Regions from separate parts of the Tardiphaga sp. 215_C5_N2_1 genome, predicted to be linked through region 2. Evidence: riboswitches for the same ligand, from Rfam matches in the RefSeq annotation. Region 2 holds a riboswitch; each other region holds the start of a gene.
What was found. A riboswitch is a leader RNA that binds a small molecule or an ion and turns the genes downstream of it on or off. The one in region 2 is predicted to bind cobalamin.
Positions count from the first base shown of each region.

Region 1: linked by a shared signal. The riboswitch ahead of metE (5-methyltetrahydropteroyltriglutamate--homocysteine S-methyltransferase) and the one ahead of AB7828_RS26895 (ribonucleoside-diphosphate reductase subunit alpha) in region 2 are both predicted to bind cobalamin.
Region 3: linked by a shared signal. The riboswitch ahead of AB7828_RS22310 (TonB-dependent receptor) and the one ahead of AB7828_RS26895 (ribonucleoside-diphosphate reductase subunit alpha) in region 2 are both predicted to bind cobalamin.

Region 1 covers NZ_CP197240.1:999,590-1,009,806, reverse strand. The annotation lists gene AB7828_RS04685 (ATP-binding protein) at 1-96, shown strand, start outside; gene metE (5-methyltetrahydropteroyltriglutamate--homocysteine S-methyltransferase) at 144-2,531, opposite strand; cobalamin riboswitch at 2,636-2,847, opposite strand; gene AB7828_RS04675 (M23 family metallopeptidase) at 3,016-4,419, opposite strand; gene AB7828_RS04670 (protein-L-isoaspartate(D-aspartate) O-methyltransferase) at 4,527-5,177, opposite strand; gene AB7828_RS04665 (response regulator) at 5,470-5,847, shown strand; gene surE (5'/3'-nucleotidase SurE) at 5,872-6,639, opposite strand; gene AB7828_RS04655 (hypothetical protein) at 6,930-7,397, shown strand; gene serS (serine--tRNA ligase) at 7,419-8,723, opposite strand; gene AB7828_RS04645 (hypothetical protein) at 8,802-9,092, opposite strand; gene tatC (twin-arginine translocase subunit TatC) at 9,169-9,984, opposite strand; gene tatB (Sec-independent protein translocase protein TatB) at 9,981-10,217, opposite strand, start outside.
Region 2 covers NZ_CP197240.1:5,658,571-5,668,787, reverse strand. The annotation lists gene AB7828_RS26905 (AzlC family ABC transporter permease) at 1-21, opposite strand, end outside; gene AB7828_RS26900 (ribonucleotide-diphosphate reductase subunit beta) at 133-1,257, opposite strand; gene AB7828_RS26895 (ribonucleoside-diphosphate reductase subunit alpha) at 1,397-4,327, opposite strand; cobalamin riboswitch at 4,447-4,661, opposite strand; gene AB7828_RS26890 (hypothetical protein) at 4,851-4,973, shown strand; gene AB7828_RS26885 (GlxA family transcriptional regulator) at 5,041-6,000, opposite strand; gene AB7828_RS26880 (HD domain-containing protein) at 6,173-6,814, shown strand; gene AB7828_RS26875 (glycosyltransferase family 87 protein) at 6,786-7,982, opposite strand; gene ftsH (ATP-dependent zinc metalloprotease FtsH) at 8,148-10,064, opposite strand.
Region 3 covers NZ_CP197240.1:4,673,003-4,683,219, reverse strand. The annotation lists gene typA (translational GTPase TypA) at 1-1,249, opposite strand, end outside; gene AB7828_RS22315 (alkaline phosphatase D family protein) at 1,482-3,035, opposite strand; cobalamin riboswitch at 3,179-3,370, shown strand; gene AB7828_RS22310 (TonB-dependent receptor) at 3,477-5,759, shown strand; gene AB7828_RS22305 (PepSY domain-containing protein) at 5,762-7,210, shown strand; gene AB7828_RS22300 (TAXI family TRAP transporter solute-binding subunit) at 7,271-8,689, opposite strand; gene AB7828_RS22295 (4a-hydroxytetrahydrobiopterin dehydratase) at 8,890-9,213, shown strand; gene AB7828_RS22290 (YkvA family protein) at 9,295-9,678, shown strand; gene AB7828_RS22285 (NADPH:quinone oxidoreductase family protein) at 9,700-10,217, opposite strand, start outside.

The DNA.
Region 1 (10,217 bases), 4.7 Mb from region 2:
TGGTCGACCACCCGCGGCTCGCGATCAGGTCGCGTGGCTTGGCAGTTCGTGCAGGAGCTCGCCGGCCGTCTCGGCGTGAAGCTGACCACAAAGTAAAGGCGAATGCCGCCCCGTCATGACAACGGGGCGGCATTCGACTCGCTCTAGGCGAGGCTTCGCAACTCACGTGCCGCCGCGACCATATTCACGAGCGCAGGCCGCACCTCCTCCCATTTGCGGGTCTTCAGCCCGCAATCGGGATTGATCCAGAGCTGGGAGTCCGCCAGCCGCTGCCGTGCAAGCTTGAGCAGATCGACCATATCGCGCGTTTCAGGCACCCGCGGCGAGTGGATGTCGTAAACGCCCGGACCTATCTCGTTCGGGTACTTGTAGGTCCTGAATGCATCGAGCAGTTCCATCTTCGACCGTGACGTTTCGATGGAGATCACGTCGGCGTCCATGGCACCGATCGCGTCGATGATGTCGTTGAACTCCGAATAGCACATGTGCGTATGGATCTGTGTGTCATCCCGCACGCCTGACGAACAGATGCGGAAGCTCTCCACGGCCCAATCGAGATAGGACTTCCATTCCGATTTGCGCAGCGGAAGCCCTTCGCGGAGTGCCGCTTCGTCGATCTGGATCATACCGGCCCCCGCCTTTTCAAGATCGGCCACCTCATCGCGTATCGCGAGCGCGATCTGGCGACACGCAACTTCGCGGGGAATGTCGTCACGCACGAATGACCAGTTCAGAATCGTGACGGGCCCTGTCAGCATCGCCTTCATCGGCCGCTCGGTGAGCGACTGCGAGTACTGCCACCATTCGACGGTCATGGGATGCGGCCGGGACACGTCGCCGAACAGCACCGGTGGCCGCACGCAGCGGGAGCCATAGGACTGGACCCAGCCGTATTTGGTGAAGGCGAAGCCGGCGAGCTGTTCGCCAAAATACTGCACCATGTCGTTGCGCTCGAACTCGCCATGCACCAGCACGTCGAGACCGATGTTCTCCTGCCAGCGCACTGCCCTCGCCGTCTGGTTCTGCAGGAACGTCTTGTAGGCGGCATCGCTGAGCGTGCCCCTGACATGGGCCCCGCGAGCGTTTCTCACTTCCGCGGTCTGCGGAAACGAGCCGATGGTCGTGGTCGGAAATGCCGGCAGCTTGAAGCGCCGATGCTGCTCGCTCGCGCGCGTGGCAAAATCGCTGCTGCGACGACGCATAGTCGCATCAACAGAAGCGACGCGTTTGGTGACAGCAAGATCGTGGATCTTCGACGATGCGACCCGCGCGGCTGCCGCCGCATCCGACGCAGCGAGCTTTGCGGCGACATCCGCGCGACTACCAGCCAAGGCGGATCCGAGCGCCGCCAGTTCCTCCATTTTCTGGACTGAAAAGGCCAGCCAGCTTTTGACGTCCGGATCGAGCTCGGTCTCAAGGCCGAGATCGATCGGCACATGCAGCAGTGAGCAGGACGGCGCCAGCTCGACGCGATCCCGCCCCAGCAGATCGACCATGGGTTCCAACCCATCGAGGAGACTGGACAGATCGGACCGCCATATATTACGTCCATCGATCACGCCGAGCGAGAGGACCATGTCTTTGGGCGCCTTCGCAGCGACTTCATCGAACTGATCCTGCGCGCGGACCAGATCGAGATGAAGCCCGGCGACAGGGAGCGACAGGGCCAGATCGAGGTTGTCGCCAAGTTCGCCAAAGTAGGTGTTCAGCATGATCCTGAGCTGCGGGACCGCTTCGGCAAAAGCCGCATAAGTCTTTTGCAGCGCCTCCCGGGCCGGCGCGTCGAGATCGAGCACCAGACACGGCTCATCCAGTTGCACCCATTCGGCGCCTCTGTCGGCCAATTCCCCGAGCACCTCGACATAGACGGGCAGCAATCGATCGAGCAGCATCACCAGATCGAATGACGCATCCGCGCTCTTGGCCAGCTTCAGATAGGTTACAGGCCCGACCAGCACTGGTCGTGTCTGATAGCCGAGCGATCTCGCCTCCTCGTACTCCTTGATCGGTTTGCGCGACGCGAGACTGAACGTCTGATCCTGCGCCAGTTCAGGCACCATGAAGTGGTAGTTGGTATCAAACCATTTGGTCATCTCCTGTGCTGGTACGCCTTGCGACTTATCATGCGCATGAGAGCCGTGAGTGCAGGCCTCGTCATGCGCATCGCCTTGTGATCCACGCGCCATGGCAAAATAGGTCGCGAAGGAAACGTCTCCTCCCTTCCAGCCATAGACTTTGGGGATGGCGCCGACCATGACGCTGGTATCGAGCACCTGATCGTAGAAGGAGAAGTCGTTCGACGGCATGACCGTGATCCCGAGCGACTTCTGACGCGCCCAGTTTGCGGCACGCAACCCGACGCCGACATCGATCAGCGCATTCTCGTCGACTGCACCGGACCAATAGCTTTCCAGCGCCATCTTGAGCTCACGCCGCGGACCGATCCGTGGCGTTCCCAACGTAGCAACAGGAAGCAAGGACGTAGATTTGGCAGAAGACTTGGAAGAAGAAGACTTTGACACAGTAGACATGGCTTAACCCCAATGATTGGGGGCAAAAGGCCAAAGTGACACGTCTGGATTCCACGACGGCAGTCGCGGAATCGCAACCGCACCACCGGGACACCCCGCCCGAGGACGTTTATGTTGTCGAGGCAGGTCTCCTGGCTCGCGGGTCAATGCTGCTGTCCGGCCTTCCCAAAACCTTTGCAGGTCTCAGTGACTTTAATGGACAGCGGCTCACCGCTTACAGTTGCGGGGGCAGCTCCGGCCTTGGCTTAACGCCTCACCGGCTTCCCTCTTAGCTTCGGGCAAACCTTCCCGAAGAACCACGACATGTCCACATATGGGCAACATCGCGCGGCAGTCAACCGAGCTTGCGCGCGCAAGCTGCCCACTCGCAGCAGCGCGTTGAAGACTCCGGAGCTGGAGTGGGCCGTAGCCCCGAGATCAAACGCATCAAGCCCGGCACGAGGCCGGGCTTGCTTAAATGCGAACTACACTTCGTGGATTGCGCTTACGCCCCGTTGAGGAACTGCAGCGGATCGACCGGCGACGAGCCCTTGCGGATCTCGAAGTGAAGCTGCGGCGAAGTAACCTCACCGGACTGGCCGGACTTGCCGATCACCTGACCGCGCTTAATGGTCTCGCCACGCTTCACCATCAGCTCACTCGCATGGGCATATGCGGTGACGTAGCCGTTGGAGTGACGAACGAGGACCAGATTGCCGTAACCCTTCAGCTCGTTGCCGGAATAGGCAACGACGCCATCTTCGGCAGCCTTGATCGGCGTGCCTTCCGGCACGGCGACGTTGATGCCGTCGTTGGACTTACCATTGGTCTTGGCGCCATAGCCTGTGACCACGCGGCCGCGCACCGGCCAACGGAACGTCGGCAAAGCGCCGGTTGCGTCAGCGGCTTTAGTCGGCGATTCCGGCGCGGTTTCTTCAGGCGTCGTCGTGGCACTTGCCAGACGGGCCTTCTGTGCGGGCTCGGCAGAAGCAACACGGGCCACGGCAGCGGACGTGACCGCGCCAACCGGAGCGGCCGTCACGGCTGCGACGGGCGCAGCAAGCGGCGCGGCCGCGGGAGCCGCAGAAGCCGTACGCGCGCCCGGTATCGTAATCTTGGAGCCGAGCTTCAACTGGGCAGTCGGCGCCAGACCATTGGCGCGTGCGAGTTCGGCCACCGGCACGTTGTTCCGGCGCGAGATGCTCATCAGCGTATCGCCGCGATTGACAAAATGCGTGGTCGACGCGCCGACAGCAGGTTTGTTCGGAGCAGCGGCAACGGCCGGAGTTGCCGCAGCGCCCTGGCGCGGAATGATCAGCGACTGGCCGGGCGACAGCGCGCGGGGACCCTTGTAGCCATTGGCCTGCAGGATCGCAGCCGACGAGACGTTGTAGCGTTTCGCCAGACCATCGAGCGTATCGCTGGTGCCGACGATGATCGAGGTGCCGCCATCACGGGCAAGGCCGTTGGTCGCTGCAACCGAGCGCGGTGCCGTGGAGCCGGTGGTTTCGATCGGCGCACGTGCGGGCGGCGGCGTATACATACCGTTGCCGCCCCCGCTGACGGGAGCAGCCGATGCAACCGGACGGGCTGTCGGATAGGACTGCGGCGCCGAGATCGGCGGCGGCAAAGGCTGGGATTGATACTGCGGCTGCGGATTATAGGCCGGACGCTGATACTGCGGCAGTTCCTGGCGCTCGACCGGCGCACGTGGTGCCCGCTGCGGCACAGAGCCGGTGGTTTCGCCCTGCCAGCCAAAGCCACGGGACTGCCCCGAGTCAAAACTTGGATTCTGAGATAGGCGTGTCTGCATGTCGGCGCTGCAGCCCGCAAAACCGATAGACATCAGCGCCAGCACCGCGACCTGCGGAGCGCGACGCGAGTAAAGCAACTCGACAACGCTGGACATTGGTTACTCACTCATACGCAACAAACAACTGAATTGAGTAAACACCGTCTCCGTTACCAAGCCTTTAACCTTGCGACCAACACGTGACAGTCGTTCACGAACTTTTTTCAGAGTTCGCGCGCGATGCCCGGCAGCGCTGGCACAAAACGCACGTCCACCAGCTCCTTTCGCTCCAATCCATCCCCGGTTTTGCGGATCCGGACTAGGGTCTGGACGCCATTGTGAGGACCAACCGGCGCAATCAGAATACCGTCCTCCTCAAGTCGGTCGGTCAGCGCCGCGGGCACCTCCTCCACAGCGGCGGTCACGACGATCCGGTCAAACGATCCCAAATTGGCAGCCGGATTGAGGCCATCGCCGAGCATGACCTCGATATTGTGGAGGCCAAGTGCCTCCAACCGGGTCCGGGCGGCATCGGCCAGCGTGCGATAGCGCTCAATGCTGAGCACGTCGCGGACGAGCTTTGACAGGATCGCGGCCTGGTAGCCCGATCCCGTGCCGACCTCGAGCACACGGTGACCAGCATTCAATTGCAGCTGTTCGGTCATATAGGCTACCACGAAGGGCTGGCTGATGGTCTGACCGCAGGCAATGGCCAAGGCCGTATCCCGCCAGGCATGGGCGCGATCGTTCGGCTCGACGAAGCGATCACGCGGAATATCCTCCATTGCGCGCAGCACCAGCCGATCGCTGATCCCACGGCGCCGCAGACCAAGCTGAAAGGTCATCTGTTCAGGCGGCTGTCCGACGGTAATCATGGAAATGCCTCACGCAGCACAGGTTAGAAACACTCTCGATCTAGCAAAGATAGATTGATGTATTTCTGCGATCGGAACCGGGATAGCCTAACGACAACTTTTATTGTTCCGCGCGCGGAACCAGCAACATACCAGCCTGTTATGGGCGGGGCGCTGAAATCCTGATCTTGCTCTATCTGGTACCGAACACGCGACATGCGTCTTTGGGTCACGAAAATGGCAATGCGTCGAGATTGCGTTCAACCCGGGAATTTGCGATTTTGTTCAGAGGATTGGGGCAAGGAAACCGGCCATGACTGCAACGAACCCGCCGGGCGGCTCCGTCTTCCTGGTCGAAGACGAGGTCATGATCCGCATGATGGTCGCCGATATGCTCGAGGAACTCGGCTACAGCGTGGCCGCCGAAGCCGGTGACATCAACGAAGCGATCAAGCTGGCTGGTACTGCCAAGTTCGACATCGCGATCCTCGACGTCAACGTCAACGGCAAAGTGATTTCGCCGGTCGCCGAGGTGATTGCATCGCGCAACCGCCCGTTCATCTTCGCGACTGGCTACGGCGCGCAAGGCCTGCCGGAAGAATTTCGTGACCGCCCCACGCTGCAGAAGCCGTTCCAGATGGAAACGCTGGCGCAGGTGCTGTCCACGACGCTCAAGGGGGTCGCGGTCTAAGCGAGCCCCTCGCTTCTCGAAACCTCAGCCCAGCGCTTTGGTCAGCGCTTCGGAGAATACATCATCCGTGCGATCGAGACGCAGCGGCGTGACCGAGACATAGCGCGCAGCAAGGGCGGCAAGATCGGTGCCCTCCAGCGGGGCTTCCGCGGCGACGATGCGCTCGAAACCGATCCAGAAATACGGATTGTTGCGGCCATCGCGCCGCTCATCGACGCGCAAAAAGCCCTGATTGCGCTTGCCCTGCCGGGTGACAACGACACCTTTCACGTCGTCGGCCGCGCAGGCCGGGAAGTTGACGTTGATGACGGTGTTCTTCGGCACGCTCGCCTTGATGACCTTGCGCAGCACGTCCGGCCCATATTTCAACGCGGTCTCCCATTGCGGGTTGTGACGCGTTTCCATCGAGAATTCCTGGCTCAACGCCACCGACGGAATGCCGAGAATGGTGCCCTCGAGCGCACCTGCGATGGTACCGGAATAGACCACGTCCTCGGCGACGTTGCGGCCCTTGTTGACGCCGGACAATACGAGATCTGGCTGCTTGTCTTTCAGGATATGGCGCGCGCCCATGATGACGCAGTCGGTCGGCGTGCCGCGCACGGCATAGTGCCGCGGGCCGACTTCGCGCAGCCGCAACGGATCGTTCAGCGACAATGAATGCGACACACCAGACTGATCGAGCTCGGGCGCCACCACCCAGACATCATCCGACAATTCCTTGGCAATCTGCTCGATGATCTTCAGGCCGGGGGCGTGAATGCCGTCGTCATTGGTGCAGAGAATGCGCATTCGTGAGGTGCCTTTTCGATCGGGAGGGCCGCTGGCCGGCTCCGGTTTTGCCAGCATGTGCCCGCTTTTGCCACCCCCATTTTGGGCGCTACTCGTGCGCTGCTGAGGCTGTCTCGAAGGCGATTTTTCCCGCAAGCCGGAACATTTCGGCGTCGCCGCGATTTCTTATCTAGGTAGGTGAGTGCCAGTTGCGTCTGAAGCATGCGCGCTCGACCCGGATGGCCTTGGTCGCAGCGCCCCACAGGGCGACGGAGATGGCGAAACAGCTCGAACGGGTGTTGATCATCGGATTGCCGGCGATCGCGGTTGTCGCCCTGACGGGGTGGCTGCTGCTTCCCAGATTGGCCGAGACCAAGCCCGATCTCGCCCTCAATACGGCGGTGATGGCAACAATGCCTGACGAGCTGAGTGAGGAGGACTTTGCCAAACCCACTCCTTCACAACTCGTCAGCGTCCCCGACGCCGCGGAGCTCAACCGTCTCAGCCTTTCCCGCCAATCGTTTCGCCGCGGTGGCCTCGGTTCCAGGGCGCTGATGACCTTCACCGTGCGCAACGCCAACGACTATCCGGTCAAGGACCTCGAAATCGCTTGCGCCTTCCGCAGCAGGGATGGGCGTTATGTGACGGAGCGTCGCCGCGTCATCGCGGAGACCGTCAGCACGAAAAGCCGCAAGGCGTTTCCGATGACGCATATGGGCTTTGTCAACATAAAAGCCGAGAAAGCCAAATGTGCGCTGGTGACGGCCAGCCGCGCGTGAGCGGCTGGCGCGCGACGACGCCTAGCCGGCCTGGACGACTTTAAGCCCGCCCATATAAGGCTGCAGCACATCCGGCACGGCAATCGAGCCATCTTCCTGCTGATAGTTTTCCATCACGGCGATCAGCGCGCGACCGACGGCGGTGCCCGAACCATTCAGAGTGTGCACGAAGCGCGGTTTGCCATCCGGCCCGCGCGAGCGCGCATCCATGCGACGCGCTTGGAAATCGCCGCAGACCGAACAGGACGAAATCTCGCGGTAAGCACCGCCGTCGCCCTGGCCCGGCATCCAGACCTCGATGTCGTAGGTCTTCTGCGCAGCAAAACCCATGTCGCCAGTACACAGCGTCATCACGCGGTAATGCAGGCCAAGCCGGCGCAGCACTTCCTCGGCGCAGGACAGCATGCGCTCATGCTCGTTCTTGCTTTCCTCAGGCGTGGTGATCGAAACCAATTCGACCTTGGTAAACTGGTGCTGGCGGATCATGCCACGCGTATCGCGGCCGGCAGCACCAGCCTCGGCGCGGAAGCACGGCGTCAGCGCCGTCATACGCAGCGGCAGCTCTTTTTCGTCAAGGATGGATTCACGGACGAGATTCGTCAGCGGGACTTCGGCGGTCGGGATCAGCCAGTAACCCTGCCCTTCACTACCGATCGCACCGGCAGCGAACTGATCATCGCGAAACTTCGGAAGCTGCGCAGTGCCAAACATCGCATCGTCGCGAACCAAGAGCGGTGGGTTCACTTCCGTGTAGCCATGCTCATTCGTATGCAGATCGAGCATGAACTGCCCGATGGCACGCTCCAGCCGTGCAAGGCCTTTCTTGAGCACGACGAAGCGTGCGCCCGAGAGTTTGGCCGCGGCCTCGAAATCCATGAAGCCCATGGCTTCGCCGATATCGTAATGAGCTTTCGGCGTGAACGCGTAGTTGCGCCTGGCGCCGAAGTGATGACGCTCAACATTGCCGTGTTCGTCGACACCCTCAGGCACTTCGTCGAGTGGCAGATTCGGGATTTCGGCAAGCGCGACGCTGAGCTTATCCTGGGCGTCCTTCACCGCGGCTTCCATCGCCGGCATCGTCGTCTTGAGTTCGGTGACCTCAGCCATCAGCGCATTGGCGCGCACCTCGTCCTTGGTCTTCTTGGCCTCGCCGATTTCCTTCGAGGCTGCATTGCGCCGGGCTTGCGCCTGCTCGGACGCAAGGATCGCGGTCCGGCGCGCTTCATCGATCGCCAGCAGCGATACCGACAGCGGCGCCAGTCCCCGCCGCTTCAGCGCAGCGTCGAAAGCTTCGGGATTGTCGCGGATCGATTTAATGTCGTGCATGAAGGGATTCCTGAGCGAAAGCGGCTCTGAGTACCCCGAATAGCTGACATTTGGAACATGAAATGGGCCAGCGGCCCGTTAATGCATGCGCTGGAGAGCCGCCAATATACCGATGCCAACCGCGACGATGCCGCCAAGACGTAACGTCATCTGCAGTGAAGATTTCTCGATAGCAGCCTGCAAATCATTCCGTGTGGCAAGCAATCTAGACTCTAGATCCAACTTCACTCCAAGCAGGTCAGATTTCGTCACTAGCTCGGTCATGATGAAATCCCGTGCCGCTTCAGCATGTGCCTCGGCCTGCTTATCCGCGATCCCCGCTTCGCGGAGACGCTTCGAATAGCCGAGTGTATCAAATGCAAAGGCCACAATCACCTCCCCAGCACAAGACAAGACACAACCCAAAGTAGATTGCTAAGGTTGTGATTGCAAGGAGGCGACGCCCCTACTCCGCCGGCGTCACGTCCGTGCCGGTCCCCGCCGCAGCCTTGGCAGCAGCGGCCTTGGCGGCATTCTTCTCGACCATGCTGACCGCGATAATCGAACCTTCGTAGAGAATCAGCAGCGGGATCGCGAGGGAGGCCTGGCTGATCACATCGGGCGGCGTCAGCACGGCCGCGATAACGAAAGCGATGACGATGAAGTAGCGGCGCTTTTCGCGTAGCTGCTTCGACGTGAGGATGCCGATGCGGCCAAGCAGTGTCAGGATGACGGGGAGCTGGAAGGCGATTCCGAAGGCGAAGATCAGCGACATCATCAGTGAGAGATATTCGCCTACCTTGGGCAGCAGCGCGATCTGCGCGGTATCGGAGCTTCCGGTCTGCTGCATGCCCAGCGAGAACCGGATCAGCATCGGCAGCACGAGGAAATAGACCAGCAGCGAGCCCAGCGCGAAGAAGAACGGCGTCGCGATCAGGTAAGGCAGAAACGCGCCCTTCTCGTGCTTGTAGAGGCCGGGCGCCACGAACATGTAGATCTGCGCGGCAATTACCGGAAACGAGATGAAGCCGGCGCCAAACATCGCCAACTTGAGTTGGGTCAGAAAGTACTCCAGCAACGCGGTGTAGATGAACTTCGAATTCTCTGGGCCGGCGACCCAGACGAACGGCCAGACCAGGACGTTATAGATCTGCTTGGCGAAGAAGAAGCAGAAGATGAAGGCCACGGCAAATGCGAGCAGTGCCTTGATCAGCCGCGACCGCAGCTCGATCAGGTGATCCATCAAGGGAGCCTTGGAGGCTTCGATATCTTCGGCACTCATGACGCTTTGGCGTCCTTCAGAACGTCGGGACTGGCCGCGTCGGGCGCTGTTGCGCCATCATTGGCGGCAGCGGGAGTCTCGACCGGCGACGGCTGCACTTCCCGGGTAATGGCCAGTGGTTCGTTCACTGCAGCAGTTTCCTGCGCATGCGTCTCGGCCTCAACGAAGGTCTCGGGTGTAGGCGGCTCGGGCGTGGTGGGCACGGCCGGAGGCGTGTCGAGATTGTCAGCCTT
Region 2 (10,217 bases):
CGGGATGTGGCTGGAATGCATCGACTGATCCGCGTGACGCCCGCAGGCCAATCATGCCTGCGGGTCTCACGCGATCAGGTCAAGCGATGCGGATTCATATGCGCCATGCAGCTGCGGATATGAGACCAAAGACTACTCCCAGTTCAGCGCGCCACCATTCTGGTATTCGATCACCCGGGTCTCGAAGAAGTTTTTCTCCTTCTTCAGATCCATGGCTTCCGACATCCACGGGAACGGATTTTCTGTCTCGTTGAACACCGGCGCGAGACCGATCTGGGCGCAGCGACGGTTGGCGATGAAGTGCATATAGGTTTCGCACAGCGCCGCATTCAGTCCGAGGAAGCCGCGCGGCATGGTATCCCGCCCATAGGCCGCCTCGAGCTCGGCCGCGGTGCGGATCATGTCGCGGATTTCCTCCTGGAACGCCTTGGTCCAGAGGTGCGGATTCTCGATCTTGATCTGGTTGATGACATCGATGCCGAAATTCAGGTGAATGGATTCATCGCGCAGGATGTATTGATACTGTTCGGCGATGCCGACCATCTTGTTGCGGCGGCCGAGCGACAGGATCTGCGCGAAACCCGTGTAGAACCACATGCCCTCGAAGATCACGTAGAACGCCACGAGGTCACGCATGAAGGCCTGATCGGTCTCAGGCGTGCCGGTCTTGAAGTCGGGATCGTCGAGATGCTGGGTGTGCTTGAGCGCCCAAGCGGCCTTCTCGGTGATCGACGGCACCTCGCGATACATGTTGAACAGCTCGCCCTCATCGAGGCCGAGACTCTCGACGATGTACTGGAAGGTGTGCGTATGCACCGCCTCCTCGAACGACTGCCGCAACAGATACTGGCGGCATTCCGGATTGGTGAGATGGCGATAGATCGCCAGCACGATATTGTTGGCGACGAGACTCTCCGACGCAGCGAAGAATCCGAGATTGCGTTTGATGGCGCGGCGTTCGTCTTCAGTAAGACCGTCGCGCGACTTCCACAGCGCGATATCCGCCTGCATCGAGACTTCGGTTGGCATCCAGTGATTGTTGCAGCCGGCGAGATACTTCTCCCACGCCCATTTGTATTTCAGCGGCAGCAGCTGATTGACGTCGGCGCGGCAGTTGATCATCCGCTTCTCGTCCACCGAGACGCGGCCGCCGGAGCGGTCGATGGTGCCGAGACCCGTGGCGTCGGTGGGAGATTGCGGGATCGGGATGAAGGCGGGGGTTTTGGGAGCGGATGAGGTATCGGACCAGTCGAGCATGGGTGTTCCTGGAAATAGCTGAGTTTGATCGGTCGTCATTGCGAGCGAAGCGAAGCAATCCAGAAGGCCGCGAGCGCGGAAAGAACTGGATTGCTTCGTCGCTGCGCTCCTCGCAATGACGGCGGAGAGAACGCTGCCTTTACTGGCACGCCTCGCATTCGGGGTTGTCGATCGAGCATGCCATCGCGACATTCAGCTCCGGCGCCGTGACGGAAGACTGAACGAGGATCGGCGCACCGGCCGTCTTCGCTGCTGTGACCGTTGCCGACACGGCATTGAGCTTGCCGTCCGTGCCCTTCAGCGTCGACTTCTCCACATGCGTGGCACTGCGCGAGCGCAGGTAGTAGGTCGTCTTCAACCCCAGCGTCCAGGCCAGGCGATAGAGCTGGTCGAGCTTCTTGCCGGATGGATTGGCGATATAGAGATTGAGCGACTGCGCCTGATCGATCCACTTCTGCCGGCGCGACGCCGCCTCGATCAACCATGCGCTGTCGATCTCGAATGAAGTCGCATACAGCGCCTTGAGATCGTCGGGCACGCGATCGATCGATCCGACGCTGCCGTCGAAATATTTGAGGTCGGAGACCATCACCTCGTCCCACAGGCCCCTCTTTTTCAGATCGCGCACGAGGAAGGCGTTCACCACCGTGAAATCGCCCGACATGTTCGATTTCACATAGAGGTTCTGATAGGCCGGCTCGATCGACTGCGCGACGCCGCAAATGTTGGAAATCGTCGCCGTCGGCGCGATCGCCATCACGTTGGAATTGCGCATGCCGGTGGACTTCACGCGGTCACGCAGGCCGTTCCAGTCGAGCGTGGTCGAGCGATCCATCTGCACACCACCGCGGGCCTCCGCAAGGATCTCGATTGAGTCGATTGGCAGGATGCCGCGGCTCCACAGCGATCCCTCGAAGGACGGATAGCGGCCGCGCTCGGCGGCGAGATCGACCGACGCCGAGATGGAATAGAAGGCAATCGCCTCCATGCTGGTGTCGGCAAACGCCACGGCCGCATCCGATGCCATCGCGATGCCCTGCACCTGCAGCGCATCCTGGAAGCCCATCAGACCCAGACCGACCGGACGGTGCTTGAGGTTGGAACGGCGTGCTTCCGGGATGGTGTAGAAATTGATGTCGATGACATTGTCGAGCATCCGCATCGCCGTGGTCACGGTGCGCTTGAGCTGCGCATGATCCAGGCCGACTTTGCCGATGTGGTTCAGCAGATTGACCGAACCGAGATTGCAGACGGCCACTTCGTCGTCCGACGTGTTCAGCGTGATCTCCGTGCAGAGATTCGATGAATGGATCACGCCGGCATGCTGCTGCGGCGAACGCAGATTGCAGGGGTCCTTGAAGGTGATCCAGGGGTGGCCGGTCTCGAACACCATGGTCAGCATGCGGCGCCACAGGTCAGTTGCGCGCACTTTCTTGAACACGCGGATTTCTCCACGCGCGGCCTTTTCTTCGTAAGCCGCGTAACGCTCCGCGAATGGCTTGCCGTAGAGATCATGCAGTTCCGGCGTCTCGTCGGGCGAGAACAGCGTCCATTCGCCGTCGGCCTCGACGCGCTGCATGAACAGATCCGGCACCCAGTTGGCAGTGTTCATATCGTGCGTGCGGCGGCGGTCGTCGCCGGTGTTCTTGCGGAGATCGAGAAATTCCTCGATGTCGATGTGCCAGGTCTCGAGATAGGCGCAGACCGCGCCCTTGCGCTTGCCGCCCTGGTTGACGGCGATGGCCGTATCGTTGGCGACCTTGAGGAATGGCACCACGCCCTGGCTCTCGCCATTGGTACCCTTGATATGCGCGCCGAGACCGCGCACGCGCGTCCAGTCATTGCCGAGACCGCCGGAATATTTCGCCAGCAGTGCGTTGTCCTTCACCGACTTAAAGATGCCGTCGAGATCGTCGGCCACCGTCGTGAGGAAGCAGGACGACAGCTGCGGCCGCAGCGTGCCGGAATTGAACAGCGTCGGCGTCGAGGCCATGAAGTCGAACGACGACAGCAGGTTGTAGAATTCGATCGCGCGGGCTTCGCGGTCGATCTCGCGCAGCGCGAGGCCCATGGCAACGCGCATGAAGAACGCCTGCGGCAGTTCGATCCGATTGCCCTGCACATGCAGGAAGTACCGGTCATAGAGCGTTTGCAGGCCCAGGAACTGAAACTGGAGATCACCCTCCGGCTTCAGCGCTGCCGAGATTCGCTTGAGATCGAAGCGCGCGAGTTCGGGATCGAGCAGCTCGGCCGCAATGCCGGTCTTGATATAGGCGCCGAAATATTCGGCGTAACGCGTGGTCATGTCGGCCTGCGACGCGTGGGTCGGCGTGCCCCCGACAAAGGACAGGACTTCGGTACGCAGTTTGTCGAGGAGCAGGCGGGCGCTGACAAAGGTGTAGTTCGGCTCCTGTTCCACCAACGTGCGCGCGGCCATGATGCCGGCCAGTGCCAGCTCATCCAGCGTGATGCCGTCATAGAGATTGCGGCGCGTTTCCTCCAGCACGGGCGCGGCATCGACGCCGTCCAGGCCGGCGCAGGCCTCGTTGACGATCAGCGCCAGACGCGCCGAATCGAGCGGCGCACGGGTGCCATTGGCGAGCGTGACATGCAGCACCGGTGCGCTGGAGACGAGCGCCGGCTTCGCGGCCAGTTCCTCGGCGCGGGTGCGAGCGCGCTCCTCGCGGTACAGCACATAGGCGCGGGCCACCTTGTGGTGCTCGCTGCGCATCAGCGCTAGCTCGACCTGATCCTGGACGTCCTCGATATGGAAGGTGCGCCCCTCACCGACGCGGCGCGTCAGTGCGGCCACGACTTCGCCGGTCAGCTGTTCCACCGCCTCATGGACGCGGCGCGAGGCCGCTGCCGTGTGGCCCTCGACCGCGAGGAAAGCCTTGGTCATGGCCACGGAAATCTTGCTGCCGTCGAACGGCGACACCGTGCCGTTGCGTCGGATGATCTGCATCGAGGGTTCGCGCGCAGGCGCAGCGAGCGTTTCCGGCGACAGTTGAATCAGCGGCGCATGAGCCGCATCGCGTCCGTTGGACAAAGCGGAAGAGGAAGTAGGCATCGGCAAGACCCCGTGTGATGCATCAAGTAATGGGGGCTGGGGCCGAAAGGACGCTGCAAAATACACGGCGGAGATCCGCCGGCATTGCCTGCAAGCGACCGCTGGGACACCCCGCCCATGGACGTTCTGGTGTCGCGGCAGGTCTCCTGGCTCGCAGGTCAATGTCTGTTTCAGCCTTCCCGATGCTTGCGCATCAGTGACTTCAATCGAAACAGACTCACTGCTTACAGTTGCGGGGGCAGCGCCGGAATATGACGCAAAACAGCGTCTTTACCGGCTTCCCTCTTAGCCACCAAGTCTTGCGACAGGGCGGACCGTGACATCTACATTTGGTGTGACCCGCGGTGAAGTGTCAAGCGGGCATTGAAGCCGAACGCAACAAATTCGGTAGGGCTGTTGGTTCAGTGGACAACCGCTTGTGTGGCGGAAACCGCGGGATCGTTGGCGGTTTCTGAACGATGCGATTCGTTGCCGCCGAGCACCGCGAAGCGCAGAACATCGTGATCAACCGATGGAGGATGCGATGCGCGACCTGATGACGACCACTGAAAGGATCAACTTCAACGCTTTCGTAGAGCGAGCGGGTGCGCTCACGGCGTTCGAGACGACGGAGCAGATCGCCCGGCGCGCCTCGACGAAATGCTGAACGAAGCGCTGATGGACAGCTTTCCTGCGAGCGATCCGATTTCTTCGCTGCAACTCGCCTGAGCGGATCAGACCGTGCGAAAGCTGGCCCGATAGTGGCTGGGTGTCAGGCCCAGCCGCCGCACGAAGACCTGACGCATATGTTCGGCGGTGGTGAAACCGGATTCATAAGCCACCACCTTCAGCGGCAGATCGCTGCCTTCGAGGCGGTTGCGTGCCGTGTCGATCCGGGCGCCCTCCACAAAATCTGCCGGCGTCATTTTGGTCTCGAGCTTGAACACCCGCGCGAAGGTGCGCGCGCTCATGCCCGCCACATCGGCCAGTTCATCCACGCTGTGCGCGTCACGCAGATGCGCCATGACATGGGCATGGACTCGCGCAATCGGTGAATCCGGCTCGGCCGGCGGTACCAGATAGGGACTGAATTGCGACTGGCCACCCTGGCGCTGCGCCACCACAACCAGACGCTTGGCTACGGCCAGGGCGACATCCGCGCCATGATCTTCCTGGACCAGCGCGAGACCCAAATCGATCCCTGCGGTGACACCGGCCGACGTCACCAGCGCGCCATCGCGGCTATAGATGCGATCGAACTCCACATGTGCCTTGGGGAAACGCAACGCCAATAGCGGCGCATTCTGCCAGTGCGTCGTCACCGTCTTGTCGTCAAGCAGGCCGGCATGACCAAGCGCAAATGCCCCGGTGCACACCGAACCGTAACGCCCCGCCTGGAGCGCCGTATTGGCCAGCCACTCTGTAAGCTGCGGGTCGGCCTCTGCCGTCGGCAGGCCAGGCCCGCCGGCCACCAGCACCAAATCCCAGGGTTTGTTCGCATCACTGAACGCCAGATCGGCGGATATCCGCAAACCGTTCGATGCACGTAGCGGCGCGCAGTCTGCAGCGACAAGTGTGATGTCGTAGCCGTCGCCCGGCGCGACGAAGCCATTGGCCTCCATGAACACATCAAGCGGACCGGCTACGTCCAGCGACTGGACGCCCGGAAAGATCGCAAGAGCAACAGTCTTCATGGTGATGCTTCATTCCATCGATGGCAGTGAACCCAAGCGTTACGGAACAGATAGTCGCCTTCCGGCAGGAAATCACGGGCGAATGGCAGCTTTGCAGGGCGCGGCGTGATTGCGAGGACACCGCCCGCCGGCGACAACGGACGCATCACAACAACCCTGCAAGGAGCATCCCATGAGCAAAACGATTGCCGGCATCAAAGTGCCCGACAGCGCCCTCGCCCGTCAGGTCGATCAGCTTGTGCGCGACACCGAAAGCGATCTTCTGTATCATCATTCCAATCGGGTTTTCCTGTTCGGCGCACTCGCCGGGCAGCGCAAGGGTCTCAAGGTCGATTCCGAGTTACTTTATGTCGGCGCGATGTTTCACGACATGGGTCTGCAGGCGCCCTATGCGAGTGAGGAGGAGCGCTTCGAGGTCGATGGCGCGAATGCTGCCGCGGACTTTCTGCGCAGCCACAGTATCGATGAGCGCGACATCGACGATGTCTGGGACGCCATCGCGCTTCACACGACACCGGGCATTCCCAAGCACAAGCGGCCCGTGGTGGCGCTCGTGACAGCGGGTGTCGAGATGGATGTGTTGGGTCTTGAGTACGAGGCCTTCACCGCACATCAGCGCCATGAAGTCTGCGCGTGCCATCCACGTGGCCATGACTTCAAGAACGGGATCATCGATGCGTTCGCTGCGGGGACGATCCACAAGCCGGACACGACCTTTGGCAACGTGAAGGCTGACGTGCTGGCGCTCCGCGACCCCACCTACAAGCGCGGGAATTTCTGCAGCATCATCCTGAACTCCGCGTGGGGCGAATAGACTCCCGCACGCGCATGGCGATCAACGCTGCCACCAGCAGCGTTGCGCCAAAACCCGTGGGGGCGCCCAGGAATGGATAGACGATCAGCAGCACAGCTGCGAGGCCGAGCACGGGCAGTTCGTGACCGCGAAAGCCTTCGGCGAGACCGATACGGGCGATGAAGCCGATGGCAATCGCAAGCACCATCACGTCGTACAGGAAAAGGTAGGGCGTCGTGAGCAAGGCGCCGACTGCCAGCGCAGCGGCTTTCAGTTCATAGCGCACGCTGCTGCGCCACAACGGCACCAGCACCGCTACGACGGCACCAATCATGATCCACTGGAACGTCCAGGCCAGCGGCTCGCTGCCGTCGAAATAGCGCACCAGTGCAAAGATGCTCTGCATCTTGCCCCATGGCGCGCGGCCTTCGGTGAGGAAGGCCTGCGAGAACATCGGCATCCAGTGAATAAACGCCTGCCAGCTCTCGGTGCCGAAAGCGAGCCACGACACCGCGGCCAGCAGCACGGTGGTGATGCCTGCGCTGACAAACGCCTTCCATTGCGACGCTGCGATCAGCATCAGCGGAAACAGGAAACCATATTGCGGCTTGTAGCTGAGCAGACCCAGACAGATTCCCGACAGGATCGGCCGCGTCGGCAGCAGCAGCAGCATGCCGCCGATCAGCGCCGCGGTCAGAAATCCATTCTGCCCGACAAGGCCGTTGGTCATCACCACCGGAAAAGCCGCAGCCAATAAAAGGCCGAAGGGACGACCGACGATCGCACGCATCGCCGCCAGATACGGCACGAAGCTGACCGCAGCCCAGCCGGCAAAAGCTACAGCATAAGGCAGCTTTGCGAGCAGTGCCGCGATGAACAGGAACGGCGGCGGATAATGCCAGGCGAAATTGCCAGGATAGCTCTGACCGAGAACCGCAATCTGGACCTTTTTCTGGATGTCCCAGTCATAAGCCCAAGCCGGATGACCATCGAGCACCAATCGCCCGGCAGACCACACATTGACGAAATCGGTGGGCGAGCCGAGGCCGTCTTCATAGATCCAGCCGCGACCGTAGAAGGTCGGGAAGAAGGCGAGATGCAGCATCGTCAGGATCGTGCAGACGATCAGCAGCGCCGGCGGAACAGGGCCACGCCCGGGTGTCGAAGTCATCGTGAGCGGCGCTGGCATAGGGTCCCCAATGCGCATCAAGGGCGCCGGGCGACAGTGCCGATGGAAGTTTGAGGAAGGTTTAAGTGGGACGTGGTCCCCGCATCGGGCCTCGCTCCATTCGAGCTACAGATAACAAAAAACGCGGCCTTTCGGCCGCGTTTTGCATGTTTGCGTGTGACGACTTTACGCCTGCGGCTGCGGCTCCAGGCCACCGTCCGGACGCGGGCGCGGCTTGCCAGCGGGCGGCACAGCCGAGGTGCGCGGGCCCGACGGCTCCAGCACCGACTCGCGGTTCGGCTTCTTGCCGTTCAGCAAATCCGTGATCTCGTCGCCCGAGAGGGTTTCGAATTCGAGCAAGCCCTTGGCCAGCGTTTCGAGGTCATCGCGCTTCTCGGTGAGGATCTTGGTCGCTTCGTCATAGCCTTCGGCGACCAGACGCTTCACTTCGGAGTCGATCTTCTGCGCCGTGGATTCCGAGACCGCCTGGGTACGGTTCATCTGCATGCCGAGGAAGACTTCGTCGTTGTTCTCGCCATACGACACCGTACCGAGTTCTTCCGACAGGCCCCAGCGCGTCACCATCATGCGAGCCAAGCGCGTGGCCTGCTCGATGTCAGAGGACGCACCCGAGGTGACCTTGTTGCGGCCGAAGATCAATTCTTCAGCAACGCGGCCGCCCATCATGATGGCGAGGCGCGAGGTCATCTGCTCCAGGGACATCGACATCTTGTCGCGTTCCGGCAGCTGCATGACCATGCCGAGCGCACGGCCGCGCGGAATGATAGTCGCCTTGTGGATCGGGTCGGTGGCGATGACGTTGAGGCCGACGATGGCGTGACCGCCTTCGTGATAGGCCGTCAACATCTTCTCTTCCTCGGACATCACCAGCGACTTGCGCTCGGCGCCCATCATCACCTTGTCCTTGGCCTCTTCGAACTCGCTCTGCGTCACCATACGCTTGTTACGGCGCGCGGCGGTCAGGGCGGCTTCGTTGACGAGGTTCATCAGGTCCGCGCCGGAGAAACCGGGCGTGCCGCGAGCGATGGTCTTGAGGTTGATATCCGGCGCCAGCGGCACCTTGCGGACATGGACCTTGAGGATCTGCTCGCGGCCGACGACGTCCGGATTCGGTACCACGACCTGACGGTCGAAACGGCCGGGACGCAGCAGCGCGGGATCCAGCACGTCAGGACGGTTGGTGGCGGCAATCAGGATCACGCCTTCATTGGCTTCGAAGCCGTCCATCTCGACCAGCAACTGGTTGAGGGTCTGTTCGCGCTCGTCATTGCCGCCGCCGAGACCGGCGCCACGATGACGACCGACGGCGTCGATTTCGTCGATGAAGATGATGCAGGGCGCGTTCTTCTTGGCCTGCTCGAACATATCACGCACACGGGATGCGCCGACGCCGACGAACATTTCGACGAAGTCCGAACCCGAAATGGTGAAGAACGGCACATTGGCTTCGCCCGCGACCGCACGCGCGATCAGCGTCTTACCGGTGCCGGGGGGGCCGACCAGCAGCACGCCGCGCGGGATACGTCCGCCGAGGCGCTGATACTTGCCGGGGTCGCGCAGGAATTCGACGATTTCCTGCAGATCCTGCTTGGCTTCGTCGACGCCGGCGACGTCCTCGAAGGTGACGCGGCCGTGGGCCTCCGTCAGCATCTTGGCGCGCGACTTGCCGAAGCCCATCGCCTTGCCGGCGCCGCCCTGCATCTGGCGCGACAGGAAGATCCACACGCCGATCAGCGCGATGAACGGCAGCCATGACACGAGCAGCGACACGAACCACGGCACGTTGTCGCCCGGAGCCTTCGCGGTGATCGAGACCTTGGCGTCATACAGACGCTTGATCAGGGTCGGATCGCTCGGGGCATAGGTCTGGAAGCTGGAGCCGTTGGTGAAGGTGCCGTGAATCTCGGGACCCTGGATTACGACATCGCGGACGTGATTTTGATCAACTTCGGTGAGGAGCTGCGAGAACGAAATGTCCTGCGAGGCGGTGCGCTGACCAGGATTCTGGAAAAGCGTGAACAGCGCCAGCAGCAACAAAACGATAATGACCCAGAGGGCAAAATTGCGCAGGTTCGCGTTCATCGATCTTCCTTCGTCGCCGCGCGAAATCGCGGCCTTATTCCCTTGTGGGTCGCCACAAGGGTTCACCCTGGGTCGGTCGGATACAATCTAGGTGCGACCGAGGGCGCTGCCAAGGGAACTGGGATGGACTATTTAACGCATCTACGCGCATTT
Region 3 (10,217 bases), 990 kb from region 2:
GAACGACCACGCCGGAGAATTCCTCATCGACGTCGATGACGACTTCCTCGACCGGCTCCAGCGTGTTGCCGTTCTCGTCCTTGGTGAGAACCACGCGCGGACGCGACACCGACAGTTCGAAGCCTTCGCGGCGCATGTTCTCGATCAGGATCGCGAGCTGCAATTCGCCGCGGCCCGACACTTCCATCGCGTCGCGATCGGCGGATTCGACAACCTTGAGCGCGACATTGCCTTCGGCTTCGCGCAGCAGGCGGTCGCGGATCAGGCGGCTGGTGACCTTGTCGCCCTCGGTGCCGGCGAGCGGCGAGTTGTTGACGATGAAGGACATCGACACGGTCGGCGGATCGATCGGCTGCGCCTGGATTGGAATTTCAACCGACGGATCGCAGAAGGTATCGGCGACCGTGCCCTTGGGCAGGCCGGCGATGGCAACGATGTCGCCGGCTTCGGCGAGTTCCACCGGCTGGCGCTCGAGGCCGCGGAAGGCCAGGATCTTGGTGATACGGCCGGTTTCGACGACCTTACCGTCACGCGACAGCACCTTGACGGCCTGGTTCGGCTTCACCGAACCGGCCGAGATGCGACCGGTGATGATGCGACCGAGATAGGGGTTGGCTTCCAAGATGGTTCCGAGCATGCGGAACGCACCTTCTTCAACCACCGGCGGCGCGACATGCTTGATGACGAGATCGAACAGCGGCTTCATGCCGACATCATGCGACGCGTCCGGGCTGTCGGCCATCCAGCCGTTGCGGCCCGATCCGTACAGAATCGGGAAATCGAGCTGGTCGTCGGTGGCGTCGAGCGCTGCGAACAGGTCGAACACTTCGTTGACGACTTCGGTGATGCGGGCGTCCTGACGGTCGACCTTGTTGATCGCGACGATCGGCTTGAGGCCGAGCTTCAGCGCCTTGCCGACCACGAACTTGGTCTGCGGCATCGGGCCTTCAGCGGCGTCGACGAGCACAATCACGCCATCGACCATCGACAGGATGCGTTCGACTTCGCCGCCGAAGTCAGCGTGGCCCGGGGTGTCGACGATGTTGATCTGGACTTCATCCCACAGCACCGAGGTGCACTTGGCGAGAATGGTGATGCCGCGCTCTTTTTCGATGTCGTTCGAATCCATCGCGCGTTCCTGGACGCGCTGATTGTCGCGATACGTGCCCGACTGCTGCAGCAGCTTGTCCACGAGAGTGGTTTTGCCGTGGTCAACGTGGGCGATGATAGCAATGTTGCGAAGGTTCATAGGTCTTCTTCTGGTTACGGTCTGGGTGCCCTTGAGCGGGTTCAACAAGACATGCTCGACAACAAAAGGCTTATGCCTTGCGCTCGAGCGCGTTCGATAACTGCCTCGTCTGAAAACGCGCTGGGGCAATCCCTCCAAAAGCAAACCCGGCCAGAAGGGGCCGGGTACTCGGACGCGTTGCGGCGCAATATAGGGGGAAATCGCCGAAAAACAATGCGAATCTGCCAAATGGTTAGCCCAATTTCGGGTCCAGAACCGTGGCCCAAAGGGCCATATCGGCCCGATCCCGCAAGGTAACGGTCATTTGGCCGCTTTGGCCGTCGATTTTGACGTGACCGAAGAACTGCATGCCGGCCGACGGGGGCAAATTCTGCTTATCGGGCCCCGGCGCCTTCACGAAACGGACCTCGGGACCGAAGGTATTGTCGAGCGCCGCCGGCCCGAAAGTTCCGGCGTAAAACGGGCCCGAAACGAACTCCCAGAACGGCTCGAAATCCTGAAACTGCGCCTTTTCCGGATTGTAGTAATGCGCCGCCGTGTAATGCACGTCGGCGGTCAGCCAGACTGTGTTGCGGATACCGGCCGATTTGATGAAGCGCAGGATGTCGGCGATTTCCAGCTCGCGGCCCCGCACTGGCCCGTCGCCCTGTGCGATGGCCTCAGACCCGGTTTTGTCGGCAGCGTTGTCATAGACGACGAGGCCGATCGGCATATCCGAGGCGATGACCTTCCAGGTCGCCTTCGAGGCCATCAATGCGCGCTTCAGCCAGGCCATCTGCTCCGGGCCGATGAAATACGCATCGGGACCATAGCTCTCCTGCAGGTTCGGGCCGTTGGGCCCGCGATAGCTGCGCTCGTCCAGCATGAAGACGTCGAGATGCGGGCCGTAATTGAGCGTGCGATAGACGCGGCCCGGTTCGGCCGGACTGACCGAGATCGGATACATCTCGTGAAAGGCACGGGCGCCGCGCGCAGCCAGCAGCGTGATGTCGCGCTCCTTGTAGGATGCCGGTAACTGTTTCGAGAGCGACCAGTTGTTGGTGACCTCGTGATCGTCCCACTGGCCGAAGATCGGCACCTGCGCATTGAAGGCGCGGACATTGTCGTCGAGCAGATTGTATTTGTGCGCGGCGCGGAATTCATCGAGCGTCTCGGCGACCTTCGCCTTCTCCGGCACCGTGATGGTGTTCTTCCAGATCGTGCCATCCGACAATTTTGCTTCAGGCAGGATCGGGCCGTCGGCATAGATCGTATCGCCGGAATGGATCAGGAAATCCGGATTATGCTTGCGCATGGTCGCATAGGTGACCATGCCGCCATCCTCGGCGTTGATGCCCCAGCCTTGGCCTGCGACATCGCCGCCCCAGACGAAAGACACATCGCGGCGATCCGCCGGCGCGGTGCGGAAGCGGCCGATGACCGGCTCGCCAACGATGTCGGTATGCGAGAGATCGCGGAATTTGACGCGGTAGAAGATGTCCTGCCCGGCCGGCAGATTGTCGAGCAGCAGCTTGGCCGTGAAATCGGTTTCGGGCAGCGCCGTGACGACGGGCAACAACCGCGCATTGCTGAAGGATTCGGTGGTGGCGACTTCCACCATCATCTGCGCCGGGCGATCGGCGCGCGACCAGATCATGCCGCTGCTCGTCCCGACATCGCCGGACTGCACGCCATGCGACACGGCCGGGCGATCCGCGGCGCGACTGAGAGAGGGCATGGCCAGGAAGCTTGCGCCTGCTGCAGCTGAGTGCGTGAGAAAACGACGGCGGGAAATACGTAACGCCATGGCGAACTCCTGATCCTGGCTCTGGCACCAGTGGCTCTAGGCAGATCGCTTGACGCTGCGATGACAGGTGATGCGCAATATCAACACCCGCCAAAGCAAGCTGCGAATGACTGGCAGCTTGATTGACACATTTGGAAATTTCACCTTAACGTGAATGCGACGGTTCCCTTCGGGGATCAAAAGGGAATGCGGTGAGGGGGATCCCCCGATTCCGCGGCTGCCCCCGCAACTGTAAGCGGCGAGCCTGCGCCAAGAGCCACTGGGTGTTCACCTGGGAAGGCGGCGACAGGCAGTGACCCGCGAGCCAGGAGACCTGCCGCCAGTCGTGGTCACACGCGAGCACATTGGGCGGGGTGTCCTGGTGGAAGTCACACTGCCTGTTTGAAAGCGGCGGGGCGACTTGGTTTGCGGTGACGTGCCACGTAACCGCGAGTCCTGTTCATGACCTCCGTTTCTCCCGTCGCATTGAAGCGACATACTCCCTTTCTTTATTCTGTTGCTCTCTCCTGCTTGTTGTGTCCGAGCGAAAGCTGGTCGCAAACCTCACAGTCGAGCCAGACGCTCGATCCTGTTGTCGTTCAGCCGTCAGCGACGCCTCAGCGCGCACGCCGCGCCACGAACGGCAATGCATCGCGCGCTGCGCGCTCGCGGCAGCAGCGCAATGTCGCCGCCAATACCGGCGCGCCGGTTGCCACTCCGACAGGCCCCGTCTTCGCAGCGCCGACGCTCAACCTCACGGGCACCACATCCACCGGCAGCCGCCTCGGCCTGACGCGCCTGCAGACGCCGGCCAGCGTAGAGGTGATCTCGGCAGAAACCATGGCCGAGCGCGGCCAGCAGAACGTGCTCGACGCGGTGACGCAGAACGCCACCGGCATCACCGCCATCGGAGATCCCGGCAATGGCGGCGTCGCCTACAGCACCCGCGGCTTCTCCGGCACGGATTCGGTGAAGATACTGCTCGATGGCACGCGGCTCTATGTCGGCGCGGGCACCGTGAACTTTCCGTTCGACACCTGGTCCACCGAGCGTATCGAGGTGCTGCGCGGTCCGGCCTCCGTGATGTTCGGCGAAGGCGCGGTCGGCGGCGCGATCAACATCATCTCGAAGATGCCATCATGGATTCCGCGCAATCAGGCCGAGATATCGCTCGACAGCAACATGGAACGCCGCATCGCCGTGGACAGCGGCGGCCCGATCAACAAGGACGTCGCCTATCGCATCACCGCCACCGGCAACATGTCGGACGGCTGGGTCGACCGCGGCAACAGCTCGAACATAGCGCTGCATGCTGCCGTGCAGGTCAAGCAGACCGAAGACGTGGTCTGGACGATCTCGACCGACTACGGCGATCGCCAGCCGATGCGCTATTTCGGCACGCCGTTGATCAACGGCCAGTTCGATCCGGCGCTGCGCTTCAAGAACTACAATGTAGGCGACAGCACCATCCGCTGGCAGGATAGCTGGAATCAGGTGAAGACCGAGTGGCAAGTGGCCGACGGCATCTCGATCCGCAACACGTTGTACTACCTGTACAGCAAGCGGCACTGGAAAGAGCTCGAAAATTATGCGTTCAATCCGGCCACCGGCCTGATCGACCGCAGCACCTATCTGGAAATCTTCCACGACCAGCAACAGATCGGCGACCGCTTCGACGCCACGTTCAAGGGCCATGTGCTCGGGATGGCCAACGAATTCGTCGCCGGTTTCGACGTCAACCGCATAGATTTCAAGCGCTCGACCAACTCGCCCTATGGTGGATCGTCGTCGGTCGACGCCATCAATTTCAATCCTGGCCTGTACTTCAGTCCCGATCCGCTCACGTCGGACTTCTCCAGCGTGACCAACCAGTACGCGGTGTTCGCCGAGAACCGGTTGTCGGTCACCGAGCAACTGTCCTTGATCGCCGGCGTTCGCCAGGACCAACCGACCGTCGAGCGGACCGACGTTCGCAATGCCGCCAACAGCTACAGCCGGGACTATTCTTCGACCAGTTGGCGCGCCGGTGTGGTCTACACACCGATCAAGGATCTGGCCTTTTACGGCCAGTATTCGGTCGCAGCCGATCCTGTGGGCGGCCTAATCACGGCGAGCAACGCCAACGCCAAATTCGATCTGGCCACCGGCAAACAGGTGGAGATCGGCGTCAAGCAGTCGTTCTGGGGCGGCCGTGGCGAGTGGACGCTGGCGGGCTATCAGATCGTCAAGAACAACCTGCTGACGCCGGACCGAACTGACCCGACACTGACACGGGTCGTGCAGGTGGGCCAGCAGTCTTCGCGTGGCATCGAGGCCTCGATCGGCGTCGCGCTCGATTATGGCTGGCGCGTCGACGCCAACACCGCGTTCGTGCGCGCGAAATATGACGATTTCATCCAGAACGTGGGCGGCATCGCTGTGAACTACGCCGGCAACGTGCCGTTCAACGTGCCGCAGAACGTCACCAACGTCTGGGCAACCTGGGCCTTTGCGGCGAACTGGTCGGCCAATGCCGGCTTCCAGATCGTCGGCAAAACGTATGCAGACAATGCAAACACGCTGGAGATGCCGAGCTACACACTGGTCAATGCGGGCCTGCAGTGGAAGCCGGACGTCAACACCACGGTGTCACTGCGCGTCTACAACCTGTTCGACAAGATCTATGCGACGTCGAGCTACAGCGACAATCAGTGGATGCTCGGTATGCCGCGCACGGCTCAGCTCGCCGTCAATGTGAAGTTCTGAGCTTGTCGCGCAAGCTGACACGCACTCTCCGGCGGTGGCTGTATATCGGCCACCGCTGGGTCGGTATCGTCACCTGCCTCTTCTTCGCGATGTGGTTCATCTCCGGCGTGGTGATGATGTATGTCGCGTTTCCCGGCCTCTCCGATAAAGAGCGGCTGGCGGCATTGCCCGATATCGTCTGGGAGAAAGTGGCGCTCTCTCCCGACGAGGCGATGAGGGCTGCCGGTGCCGCGCGCTATCCGCGCGAATTGCGATTGAACATGGTTGCCGACGAGCCGGTGTATCGGTTGACTGGCTGGGACGGCAAACGACAGACCATCTCCGCCATCGATGGCCGCGCGATCACTGACGTCTCCGAACAACAGGCGCTTGCGGTTGCGCAGCATCATCCCGCAAGCAAGTTGCCTCAGCTCGAAGAGACCGTCGATCGCGATCAATGGAGTGTCACCGCACGCTATGATCCGCTGCGGCCATTGTATCTGATCACACTCGGCGACGACGCCGGCACCAAACTCTATGTCTCCTCACGCTCCGGCGAGATCGCACTCGATACCAACCGCACCGAACGCGTCTGGAACTGGCTCGGCTCGATCCCGCACTGGATCTATCCGACCGTGTTGCGCAAGGACGGCCCGCTGTGGCGGCTCGTCGTGTTGTGGATCTCCGGCATCTGCCTGATCGTCGGCGTTACCGGAATCTGGATCGGCATTTTGCGCGTGCGCCTCAAGCGGCGTTATGCGAGCGGCAACATCACGCCCTATCGCGGCTGGATGGCGTGGCATCACGTCACCGGACTGATCGCCGGCCTATTCGTGCTGACCTGGATGTTCTCGGGCTGGCTGTCGCTCGATCCCGGCCGCGTTTTTGCCGACCGCAATACGCCACGCGAGGTATTGCAACGCTATGCCGGCCACGACGCGCCTGATATCGCTGCGGCCATTCGCGCACCGGGGGACAAGGCCGCGGTCGAAGCGCGCTTCGTATGGATCGACGGCATGCCGCTGATGATCGTCGCGAAGCGCGACGGCACGAAGACGGTGATCGATCCGACAAGCGGCGAAATCGCAAGACTGCCGCAAGACCGCCTCTGGAACGCCGCAACAAAACTGCTTCCGGATTCGCGCCTCGAACGCCAGATAACCCTCGGAAAATACGACGCTTATTGGTACGCGCACCACAATGACCGCGAATTGCCGGTGTTACGCGCCAAATTCGATGACGACGCGCAAACCTGGTTTCACATCAGCCCGGTCACCGGCGACATTCTCGGCCGCGTCGACTCAAGCCGGCGTACCTATCGCTGGCTATTCAATGCGCTGCACAGTTTCGATTTTCAGCTGTTGTTGATGTATCGCCCGGCCTGGGACATCGTGGTGTGGCTGCTGTCGATTCTCGGCACCATCGTCTCGGCGAGCGGCGTCGTGATCGGCTGGCGCTATCTCAAGCGCTAAAGCGTTTTCGAGCGAAGTGGTCCCGGTTCGCGTGAAGAAAACGCGTCAAAACGAAAGACTCTAGACCGCGAGCGGCCGCGGCGGCTGACGCAATTGCTCCGGCGGATTCATCGGCTCCGGCGGGATCATGCCGATCAGCGCCTTGCGGTCGGCGACGGCGTTGTGGAATTGCTCGAGCGCAATATTGAAGGCTGTCAGCGTGCCTTCCTCAATGGCACCATGCTCGTAGCAATTCAGCGTATGACGCAGAATATCGTCGGCTTCCGCCTGCATCGTATCGAGCTCTTCGAGGGACTCGCTCTTGCGCGCGGCGGCAATCATGTCGAGCAGACGATCGCGCTCTGACACATTCACGTTGCGCTCATCCTTCTTCAGATAGCTCGCGAACCAGGCGCCGATCGAGCCCATCGCCGAGAGCCCCATCAGGCTCCACCAGATGTAATCGCTATAGCGATCGAGGAAGGTCTTTTCTTCACCATCCACATAGGCGGCCGCGCCGGGATGCACGGGGATCACCGCATCCTTATCGGTATCCGGCGTCTCGATCTTCGCCGCCAGCGGGAAGTCGTTGATGATCTGCTGACGGATCGCAAACAGCTGCCGCGTGAAGGCGGCGATGGTCACATCAGACAGGCTCTGCCGTGCCACGATGTGATGCGAAAAGCTGATGGTCTTGACGTCGTCGTCCGGCCGCGCCGGCGCGCCGCCGAATGCGCCTGCAGGAATTTCCGATGATTCATACATCGGGAAATTCTGCGCGATGGCTTCTGCGGAATCGATCGCGAGGAAGGTCGGCGTGCCATCGCGGCTCGAAGCCTGGATCGCATCATTGGTGATCTTGCTGTTCACCGGACCTGCCGCGATGAACGCATCGACCTTCTGGTCCTTCACGGCCTCAGCCACTTCGGTGGTCGAGAACTGCACGATGGTGACCTTGGCCGGATCGACGCCATATTGCCGCAGGATGATGTTCAGCAGGTTGACGTTGGCCTGCGTCTTGCCGATCACGCCGACGCGGCGTCCGGCGAGCTGCGAGAATTTGGTGATCTTCGGCCCGGATTTCTTGCCCTTGGCGGCCGGCGGCACCCAGATCACAGCAACGTTCTTGCGCAGCGTGGCGACGGCGCGCGCATTCTTTGGCACTTCGAGATCGCCGCGGATGATCGCGAGATCGGCCTTGCCATCCGCGAGCGCCTTGGCGCTGGCAGTGGCACCTTCGGTGAGGATCGGCCGCAAACGAACCGTATAGTGATCGCGCGAGAACGACTGCACCAGCGCCTGCACAACCTTCACGTCGTCGCTGTTCGGCGGACCGACGGCGATCCGCAGCGGCACCGGCTTCATGGCGAAGTAGTAAGCGCCTGCCACGGCTGCGACGATCGCCAACGTCCCGGCCAGCGTGATCAGCGTCATCTTGCGCCGGATCGACCGCGGTGACGGCGGCCCTATCGGCCCGATAACATCGGGACCGTCTGCCATGGATCTGGAAAACAATCGCTTCAAATTCATCTGCGCCAAATGGGTTCGAGCGACAATGTAGCAAAGTTTCGGGTCGACGCGCCGTTCCACCGGCAGCATGGTTACCGACGGGCTTGGTTACTTTCCTGCATGCGCGGCATTTGCTGCCTTATTGTGGCATGGATCCCAACTGTGTCACCGGGCGTTAGAGTAAAGTTCAAGTGAAGCAGGAGGTTGGCATGGTGGAACGACTCTCGGCCGAGGCCCGCAAGGCGGCGCTCAAGGAGCTCTCGGGCTGGAGCGAGGTTTCCGGGCGCGATGCCATCGCCCGGACCTTTACGTTCAAGGATTTCAACGAGGCCTTCGGCTTCATGGCGCGGGTCGCCCTGGTCGCCGAGAAGAGCGACCACCACCCGGAATGGCGCAATGTTTACAAGACAGTGGAGGTAGTACTCTCCACCCACGACGCCGACGGCGTCACCAAGCGCGATGTCGATCTGGCCAGGGCCATGAATACCATCGCCGGGCAACTCGGCCACTCCTGAGCGTTGCTGAATGTTGCGACGCCGGAGCCGGATCACCATTTACCGGAAAGGCTGCAAACTGCAGCCGCGAGGACATTGCCGATGGCAACCGACCACAGCGTGGGCTTCGAGCCAGCCGATGAACTGGCCAAAGACCGCGAAAGCGTGCGCAAGCAGTTCTGGCACAAGCTCAAGCGACTGGCGGTCAAACTGCCTTTCGCCGAAGACTTGCTGGCGGCTTACTACTGCGCCTTCGACCGGCAGACACCGCGCCATGTCCAGGCGGCGCTGCTCGGCGCCATCGCGTATTTCGTGCTGCCATTCGATTTCGTGCCGGACATGCTGCCCGTTCTGGGATTCACTGATGATGCCGCGGTGCTGGCCACCGCCTTGCGCATGGTGGCGAGCCACATCAACGCGGACCACCGCGAAGCCGCCAGAGCGGCCATCGCACGTGGATTGGCGAAGGGTGAAACGGACGCGTAATCCGCGTCCGCCTCATTCAGTTTATGGATGAAGGATCACTTTGCCCATGGCCTGACGGCCCGCCAGTACCTTCAACGCATCGGCTGTCTTGGCTAATGGGAAAGTCCTGTCGACATGGGATGAGATCTTCCCTTCGGCGGCCCACTTTACCAGCTTTTCCAGGTTGGCGCGGTTCTTTTCGGGATTCTGCCGTACCCAGGCGCCCCAGAACACGCCGCGGATGTCGCAGCCCTTCAGCAGCGCTAGATTAAGCGGCATCTTCGGAATGTCACCGGCGGCGAAGCCGATCACCAGGAAGCGGCCCTCCCAGGCGATGGCACGCAGCGAGGCTTCGGCATATTTGCCGCCCACCGGATCGAAGATGATGTCGACACCCTTGCCGTCCGTCAGCTTCTTCAGACCTTCCTTCAAATCTTCGGTCGCGTAGTTCAGGCCGATATCCGCGCCGTGCTTCTTGGCGAATTCCAGCTTCTCGTCCGACGATGCGCAGGCGATGACCTTGAGTCCCAAGAGCTTGCCGAGTTCGCAGGCCGCGAGCC